One region of the Alteromonas sp. CH_MED4-4 genome, then DNA from elsewhere that is predicted to be linked to it. Evidence: predicted binding sites of a transcription regulator. Region 1 holds the regulator's gene; the other holds the start of a gene.
What was found. Region 1 encodes ArgR, which controls arginine synthesis, uptake and breakdown. Its sites were predicted from a motif close to ANTGAATANNTATTCANT; they were not measured.

Region 1 (4,205 bases):
GTTGGCTATAACCGGTGACGGCGACATCATGAAGAACGACCCGCAGGGTAAAGAGTCTATGGAGATCCGTGCAGGATATCTTCAGCCCCTTCACTACCTGCAAATTGAGCTTCTGGATCGTATTCGTAAAGCCGGTGACGATGCACAAAACACTAGCCTAGAGCGTGCCATGATGGTTACCATCGCGGGTATTGCAATTGGTATGCGTAATACAGGCTAGAGCCCAATGAACGCGTAACGTTATAATGAAAAGCCTGCTCATTGAGCAGGCTTTTTTTGTAATGTCTTAAATGCAAAAAAGGCTGGGTACGTAAGAACGTATCCAGCCTTTTCTAGCAGATGCTAGTACATCCGCTTCAGGCGTTACTAGCCGTTTACGAAGTCTACGCCTAGCTTGATGTCGCCACGTAGGCCTTCAAGCATGTCGTTTTTCGCTTTTTCTTCAAATGCGCTTAGCTCGCCGTATGGCAAGATTTCTTCAACACCGTTTGCGCCTAGGCGAACTGGATGTGCAAAGAATGCTGCGTCGTCGCTGTCGTCAGTTTGTACATAAGTGTACTCAACAACGTTCTCACCTTGCATTGCTGCAACTAGAGATAGACAGAAGCGTGCCGCTGCTTGACCCATTGATAGGGTTGCAGAACCGCCGCCCGCTTTAGCTTCAACAACTTCAGTACCCGCGTTTTGGATACGAGTAGTTAGGCTAGCAACTTCTTCGTCTGTGAACTCTACGCCTTCAACTTGTGAAAGTAGAGGAAGGATAGTTGTACCAGAGTGACCACCGATTACCGGTACGTGCACAGAAGATACGTCTACACCTTTAAGTTCAGCAACAAACGTTTCAGCACGGATAACGTCTAGTGTCGTTACACCGAAAAGCTTATTCTTGTCGTAAACGCCTTTTGCTTTAAGCGTTTCAGCTGCAATAGCAACAGTAGTGTTAACTGGGTTAGTGATGATACCAACACACGCGTTCGGGCAGTTATCAGCTACACCTTCGATTAGGTTTTTAACAATGCCGGCGTTGATGTTGAATAGATCAGAGCGATCCATACCTGGCTTACGAGGCATACCCGCTGGAATTAGAACAACGTCTGCTCCAGTTAGTGCATCAGCTAGGTCATCTTTACCGTGACCGGTTACTTTTACCGCAGTGGGGATGTGGCTCAAATCAACGGCAACACCAGGAACAACTGGCGCTACGTCGTAAAGCGCTAAATCTGAACCTGCTGGCAATTGTGTTTTCAACAACAAAGACAGCGCCTGACCAATACCACCGGCAGCACCTAACACGGCTACTTTCATACCATTTCTCCTATGGGATTACTTCACGTATTTAAACGGAACGTCACACTAATGCAACGCGGGGGAAAACTCAATCACCGGATCGTCTTATTAACGTTATTTATGGCGATTTTATCTCGATATTCATTATCATGAATGATTATGCAAAGAAATTGCGCAAAGTCTACCTGTACGGCACAATATACGCATACTAAATATAATTCCTAACGATAACCCTCAAAAAAGAAAAGAGCGCTAATGGCAAACGCAAAACAAGAGCTACTCATCAAAGCTTTTAAAGAAATTCTTAAAGCAGAAAGTTACGGTTCACAGGGTGAAATTGTTGATGCATTAAAAGCACAAGGCTTCGACAATATCAGCCAGTCTAAAATCTCTAGAATGCTAAGCAAATTCGGCGCGGTACGCACGCGAAATGCCCGAGGTGACATGGTGTATTGCTTGCCTCCAGAGCTAGGTATGCCTACGGCTAAAAGCCCTCTTAAACAGCTAGTACTGGATATCGTTCACAACAACGTAATGGTAATCATTAGAACCAGCCCTGGTGCTGCACAGCTTATTGCTCGTCTACTTGATTCATTGAGTAAAAAAGATGGCGTATTAGGGACGATTGCGGGTGATGACACGATTTTTATTGCCCCTGCTGACGTGACAAGAATTGAAGAATTAAGACAACGCGTTGAAGATTTATTTGAAAACGTTTAGCCATGGCTCCAAAAGCTGACAATCAAAAAATAAGAAACCGCATACAAGATGCGGTTTCTGACTCGGTAATTAACTGAAGCTTTCCTAAGATAAAAGCTTAATTAGCGCATCTGCTGCGGGGCGTGACGATGGTGGATTCTGTCCCGTTACCAACAAGCCATCAGTACACACTTTTACGGCGAAATCGTCGGCACTTTCATATTTTCCACCCTTTTTGACTAGCTCATCTTCAACTAAGTAAGGCACTACGTCAGTGAGTTCCATTGCCGCTTCTTCGCTGTTTGAAAATCCAGTTACCTGTTTACCATCAACTAAGTACTTGCCATCTGGAGTTTTAACGTCCTTAAGCACGATTGGAGCGTGGCACACTGCACCAACAGGCTTATTCGCTGCAATTGTGTCTTCGATTAACTTAATCGAGTGCGCGTTGTCAGAAAGGTCCCACAAAGGGCCGTGACCGCCCGGGTAAAATACGGCGTCAAATTCTTCAGCACGCACATCTTCAAGCGGTATGGTCGACGCCATTGCACTTCGCGCCAGTTCATCTTTTGTATATCTTATTGCGTCGTCTGTCATCGCATCATCTGCAAGGCTATTTGGGTCGATAGGTACTTGGCCTCCCATTGGCGACGCAAGGGTAATCGTATAGTCTTGATCTTTAAATGCGTAATATGGCGCTGCGAACTCTTCTAACCACATGCCTGTTTTCTTACCCGTATCACCCATTATTTCATGAGACGTCATTACCATTAGCATACGTTTTGTCATAAGCCCTCCTTGCGAGCATTTAAAAAATTTTCTCGTCAGTTAATTCGTGTAGTGGAGGGACTTAGATCATAAGCAAAGGCTATGCGCGGTAAGTAACAGGTGTGTGAGATAAATCGCAGACATAAAAAAGTGCCACTTCCTGTTAAGGAGAGTGGCACCTAACACTACAACTTTTTTAAACTAAGTAATTAGAAGTCGTATTTAATACCGAACTGAACTTGCCATACTGATTGGTCAAGCACTTCTAGGTTTTTAATACGTGAATCACTGTTCAAGTCAAAATATTCATATTGACCATCTACGATATTTGCAGAAACTACAGCACGCTCATATTCATAGCGAGTACGCTCGATGCGGCCCCAATCGTCATTCAGTAGGTTACCGAAGTTTTCTATATCAAAGAAAACCGTCAACTTATGCTCAGGGTAAAGCGCTGGTAGTTCTTGTTGAATACGCACATCAATGATTGTTGACCAGCGAGAGTTGTCGCCATTACGTTCAGCAATTCCACCCTTGTACTGAGCTAGCTCTGAACTATTAATATAGTCGATGAACTCTTGCTGAGCTGCTAGGTCACCACCAAATGAAGTTGCTGCAAACAATGGATCATTGATGCCATCTGGAACGTAAAGCAGGTGTCCTGCATCATCGTTACGGCTTTCACGCGCACAACGACCACCACCAACATCTAGCACACATGCGTTGTTTTCATCGAATGTGTAGCTATAAGGCTGGCCAGAGCGACGCTCGGCAAAGATTGAAACAGTCGTTTCATAGCCGTCAATTAACTCTTTCTTCCAATTGAAGCGCATTTTCCAAAGGTGCTCGGTCTGGAAGTTAGACGTGCCAGCTTGTGGTTGTTGACGATCATAAGCAGCAAAGTCGGAGTAGTTAGATGTCGCAGTTGAAGATGTACCATAGCCGATATCTTCTACGTCAGCATAAGTATAACTTGTAAAGAAGTCGAATGAGCCATAAGAGGTATCCCAAGCTTTTGAAGCAGACAAGGCGTATAATATTGAATCACCTTCATCAATTGAGCTTGTTACGATAGCTTCTGGACCTTCGCTACAGTCATAAACACCACGACCATCAGGCGCTGTACTAACTGGGTTTTCGCAGCGTTGATCATACCAGTAAGTAGCATTTTCAAGCTTGTTGTAAAGCACATCAGCAGAGAACAACCAACCTTCTAGTTCTTCCATCTCTGGCTCGTGCGCAACACCTAAGCTTACTTTCCAAGTTGTAGGTATATCAAAGTCATCTGCCAGCGCGTTCACATCGCCATCTGGGTCAATGTTAGCAAGCTGGTCAAGAATGTTCTGTGGAATGTACTGGCCTGTAGCAGCATCTGGTGTAGTAGGAACTTGGTATGTCTGACCAGAACCAAAGTCTTGATAATTGTCAGAAATTACGCCGTCATTTGAGTA
Region 2 (4,205 bases), on a different contig from region 1:
GACCGTCTTTCGCGAGTACTTTTACAACTTGTTGAATTTCTTCATAGCTGTAGGCGTGTAGCTTGTGGTACACCGCCATGGCATCGTCGTCAAACACGCGTTTACCAATTAATGACGCGTCAAGCTTTTCAATTGGCGTTAATCGACGAATATGCTTGTCTAGCCACTCTTTATAAGGATGGCGTGCTTTTAAGTCTTCATCAATTTCAGTAGAGCGCCAGATTTTGCCTGTGTATGTGTCTACAGCAAGCATTTCACCTGGGCCTACACGGCCTTTTTCAATTACGTCAGCTTGCTCGTAATCCCAGATACCTACTTCTGAGGCTAGGGTAATGAAACCGTTCTTAGTAATAACGTAACGAGCAGGACGTAGACCATTTCTATCAAGGTTACAGGCAACGTGGCGACCGTTAGTTAAAACGATACCCGCTGGGCCGTCCCATGGTTCCATGTGCATAGAGTTGAACTCGTAAAATGCACGAAGATCATCGTCCATGGTCTTGTTGTTTTGATAGGCGGGTGGAACAAGTAACCGCATAGCACGGAATAAATCCATACCGCCGGCTAAGAATAGCTCCAGCATGTTATCCAGCGAGGATGAGTCTGATCCTTCAGTATTAACGAAAGGGGCTGCATCTTTAAGATCTGGAATAAGTGGCGTTGCGAATTTAGCAGCACGTGCCATGGCCCAGTCGCGGTTTCCTTTAATGGTGTTAATCTCACCGTTGTGCGCAAGGAAGCGGAAAGGCTGAGCAAGCGGCCAGCGTGGTAGTGTATTTGTTGAAAAGCGTTGGTGGAAAACGCAAATTGCGCTTTGCATACGCTCATCGGCAAGATCGTGATAAAAGGCAGGTAAGTCTTTTGGCATTACCAAGCCTTTGTAGATCGTTACCAAGCCCGACAAACAAGCTACGTAAAAATCGGGATCTTTCTCAAGACGTTTTTCAGCGCGGCGGCGGATCATATACAAACGACGCTCAAGGTCGCGTTTTCTCCAACCTGCTGGCGCGTTCACAAATACCTGTTCAATTTGTGGAACACCCGTTAGCGCTAATTCACCCAGTACTGAGTGGTCGACAGGCACTTCGCGCCAACCCACTACTGAAAGTGTTTCTTTTTCTAGTTCTTCATTAAGTACTTCACGCGCGGCTTGCGCAAGTACCGGGTCCTGACTTAAGAAAATCATGCCCACGCCGTATTTTTTGCTGAGTTTCCAGCCATTTTCTTCGGCGATTGCATGGAAGAACGCATCCGGTTTCTGTAGTAATAAACCACAGCCGTCACCGGTTTTCCCGTCGGCGGCGATACCGCCACGATGCTGCATACGGTCAAGACCGTGTATTGCAGTAGTTACCAATTCATGACTGGCTTCCCCATGAGTGTGAGCGATTAAGCCAAACCCACAGTTGTCCCGGGAATCATTGGGATTATATAAACTCATCTCTTAACTCCTTCAACCTTTTGACTGGGCAAGGTATGCGTTGCGTGTAGATGCGCCTAGGTTTGCGTATCACAACATTATTAGACGTCTTTTATGCCTGCGAGCGGTATTGCTCGCGGCGTGCGCCTTTCTTGTCGTTATTTTATTATTAGAGGATTCCAGTCGTTTCCGCATTTTTATGCATTATTGCGATGCGGGCCGTACAAAATACCCACATTAAAAACTAAAATCAAACGCTAAAAGTATAAGCTTTATAGTGAATTAGTATAAATATAATTAAATATATATTAATCAGTTGCTTACGTGTCGTCATTTATGTTTGTAACAAAAATGTTATCAGTATTGCAAAGTGAATAACTCACCCCTTATAAATGATATTACTTCTCATTTGCGTTTTGTTGATGAATAAATATGCTTTGAAATTGATGTTTTATGTTGTCAATAGCGGTTTGCGGTGTATTTTTATTAATTTGTAAAGCTATGGTTCCACTAATATAAGTAGTTTGCTATATTGGTTGAAAATTAACCACAGGTAAGGCTCGTGGTGCGCTGAAGGATGTTGATAGAGAGCCCTGTGTGTGAATTGAGTGTACGCTTATGTGGAAGGCGAAGAATAAAAATTCACTGTGGTGGCGTGCTGTTAAGACAATAAGGATTATTGTATGAATACACTACATGCTTCACCACTGCCTTTATTTAGTATAGATGATCATATTCTAACTGGCGACAATATCACCTTCAGGCTTTCTCCTAACACATCTGGGCGTTTTCAATCTGGATCTCCCGATACTATTGTTATTCATTTTACCGCCGGTAGTAGCCTTTCATCTTCGGTGAATGTCTTGACCAATGCCGATAGCGGTGTGTCAGCTCACTTTGCCGTTGGACGCAATGGTGACATTGTTCAAATGCTTCCGACTAATAAAATAGCGTGGCACGCAGGAGAAAGTTATTACGAGGGGCGTAGTGGCTTGAATCAGTACTCTATCGGCATTGAATTAGACAATGCCGGCCAGCTTAAGGCTAGAGGAGACGGCACCTTTGAAAGTTGGTTTGGCGAAATTTTTGGCGAGAATGAAGTATTAGCTGCCCAGCACATTAACCAACAGTCTATGGGCTATTGGCACAAGTACACCGACGTACAAATTGTTAGGACGCTATCGCTGTGTAAAGCGTTGTGTAGCCACTACAACATCTCTACTATCGTCGGGCATGAAGAAATAGCGCCGTCACGAAAGGTCGATCCTGGCCCCGCTTTTCCCCTTCAAAGACTCAAAGCCGCTGTTTTGCAAAGTGATAGTGAAAGGTGGGCAACTGAGTCAAGTGATTCGAATTCACAGCGAGAGGCGCATGATCAAATTCAGCGGGATCTCGCTAGCCCTGTAAAGCGGGTGGCCAATGTAAGTGCCAATTCGCTGAATGTGAGAAAAGGGCCAGATGTTTCGTACCCAACTGTCGAGAACGGTTTGAATAAGGGCGAAGTGCTAAAAATACTGGAAAAGCGAGGGGAGTGGGCGAAAGTGTCTTACACGAAGGTGGGATGGGTGAATACCAAATACATTAATGAAATTACTGAAAAGTCGCCTTTCAAATCCTAATTCTGAGCAGGGCCACAGAGTTATGCTTTGACAAACCGCATTCCCGAAAAGAGGAAAGCCTGATAGGATAACCGCAAAATAAGCTTAAATTAGACGTACATGCATTCAGATTCACCAAACGATTCTTGGGCAATTCGCTTTGCCCAATTTGTTCAGCGTTTTGGCACTCTAAAGCTCAGCATATTGTTTGTTGTTCTTTCGCTTGTGTTTACGCTAGGGGGCTCATACGTAATTCGCGTGAGCATGGGAAGCCAGGTTCAGCCCGATGACTTCATCAGTGCTGTAGTACTGACCATGTTATCTGCGCCTTGGGTACTTTATTTCTTTAGTGAGTTAATCAAGCAATTAGAAAACTCACGTACCAACTTAAAGGAAGTGGTAAGCCAGTTGGAAAGTTTGCGTGAAGAAGATGTCTTTCTTAACCGCGAACTTCAAAGCAACATCAGACAGCTTAATCACGAGATAGAGCAGCGCAAGCAAGCACAAGAAGAGCGTGAGGCGCTGTTTAAAGACTTAGAAAAAGAAATTCAGGATAAATCAGAACAAGAAGCACAAGCACGCCGCTTATCAACCTTGTTACGTTCAATCATCGATGCCTCACCAGACTTAATATATTACCGAAATGAAGAAGGCAGGTTTGCTGGTTGTAACCGTATAGCGGAGCTTATGACGGGCAAAACCGAGCAAGAGCTGCTTGGCTTAACGCCAAAAGACGTATATGAGGAAGAGCTTGCCCGCCAAATTGTAGCGAGTGATCACGAAGTTCTAGAAACCAACGCCAGTATCACAGAAGAGCTGTGGCTTCGCTTTGCTGATGGACGTCGTCGTTACTTCGAAATGAAGCGTGTACCTTTCTTCGATAAAGACGGTAATCGCCTTGGCTTGTTGTCGTTCGGTCGAGACATGACTGAGCGTAAGCAAGCTGAAAATGCTGCTGCAAAAGCAAGTACCGACAAAACTCGCTTTATCGCAACCATAAGTCATGAGCTACGCACACCGCTAAACGGTATTGTGGGCTTAAGCCGTATGCTGCGTGATACGGAGTTGAGTGAAGAACAATTTAACTGGGTAAGTACGATATACGCCAGCGCTATAACATTAGGTAATATTTTTAACGATATTATCGACCTTGATAAGTTAGACAGAGATAAGCTTGAGCTGAGTCT

Region 2: the regulator ArgR is predicted to act here: its motif matches at 1,842-1,859, upstream of WA381_RS00670 (N-acetylmuramoyl-L-alanine amidase).

Annotation. Positions count from the first base shown of each region.
Region 1 covers NZ_JAYMEU010000014.1:51,643-55,847, reverse strand. Annotated here, with positions in the region: gene ppc (phosphoenolpyruvate carboxylase) at 1-220, shown strand, start outside; gene mdh (malate dehydrogenase) at 367-1,305, opposite strand; gene argR (transcriptional regulator ArgR) at 1,543-2,007, shown strand; gene WA381_RS11385 (type 1 glutamine amidotransferase domain-containing protein) at 2,092-2,775, opposite strand; gene WA381_RS11380 (TonB-dependent receptor) at 2,964-4,205, opposite strand, start outside.
Region 2 covers NZ_JAYMEU010000001.1:151,979-156,183, forward strand. Annotated here, with positions in the region: gene gltB (glutamate synthase large subunit) at 1-1,441, opposite strand, end outside; gene WA381_RS00670 (N-acetylmuramoyl-L-alanine amidase) at 2,104-3,039, shown strand; gene arcB (aerobic respiration two-component sensor histidine kinase ArcB) at 3,139-4,205, shown strand, end outside.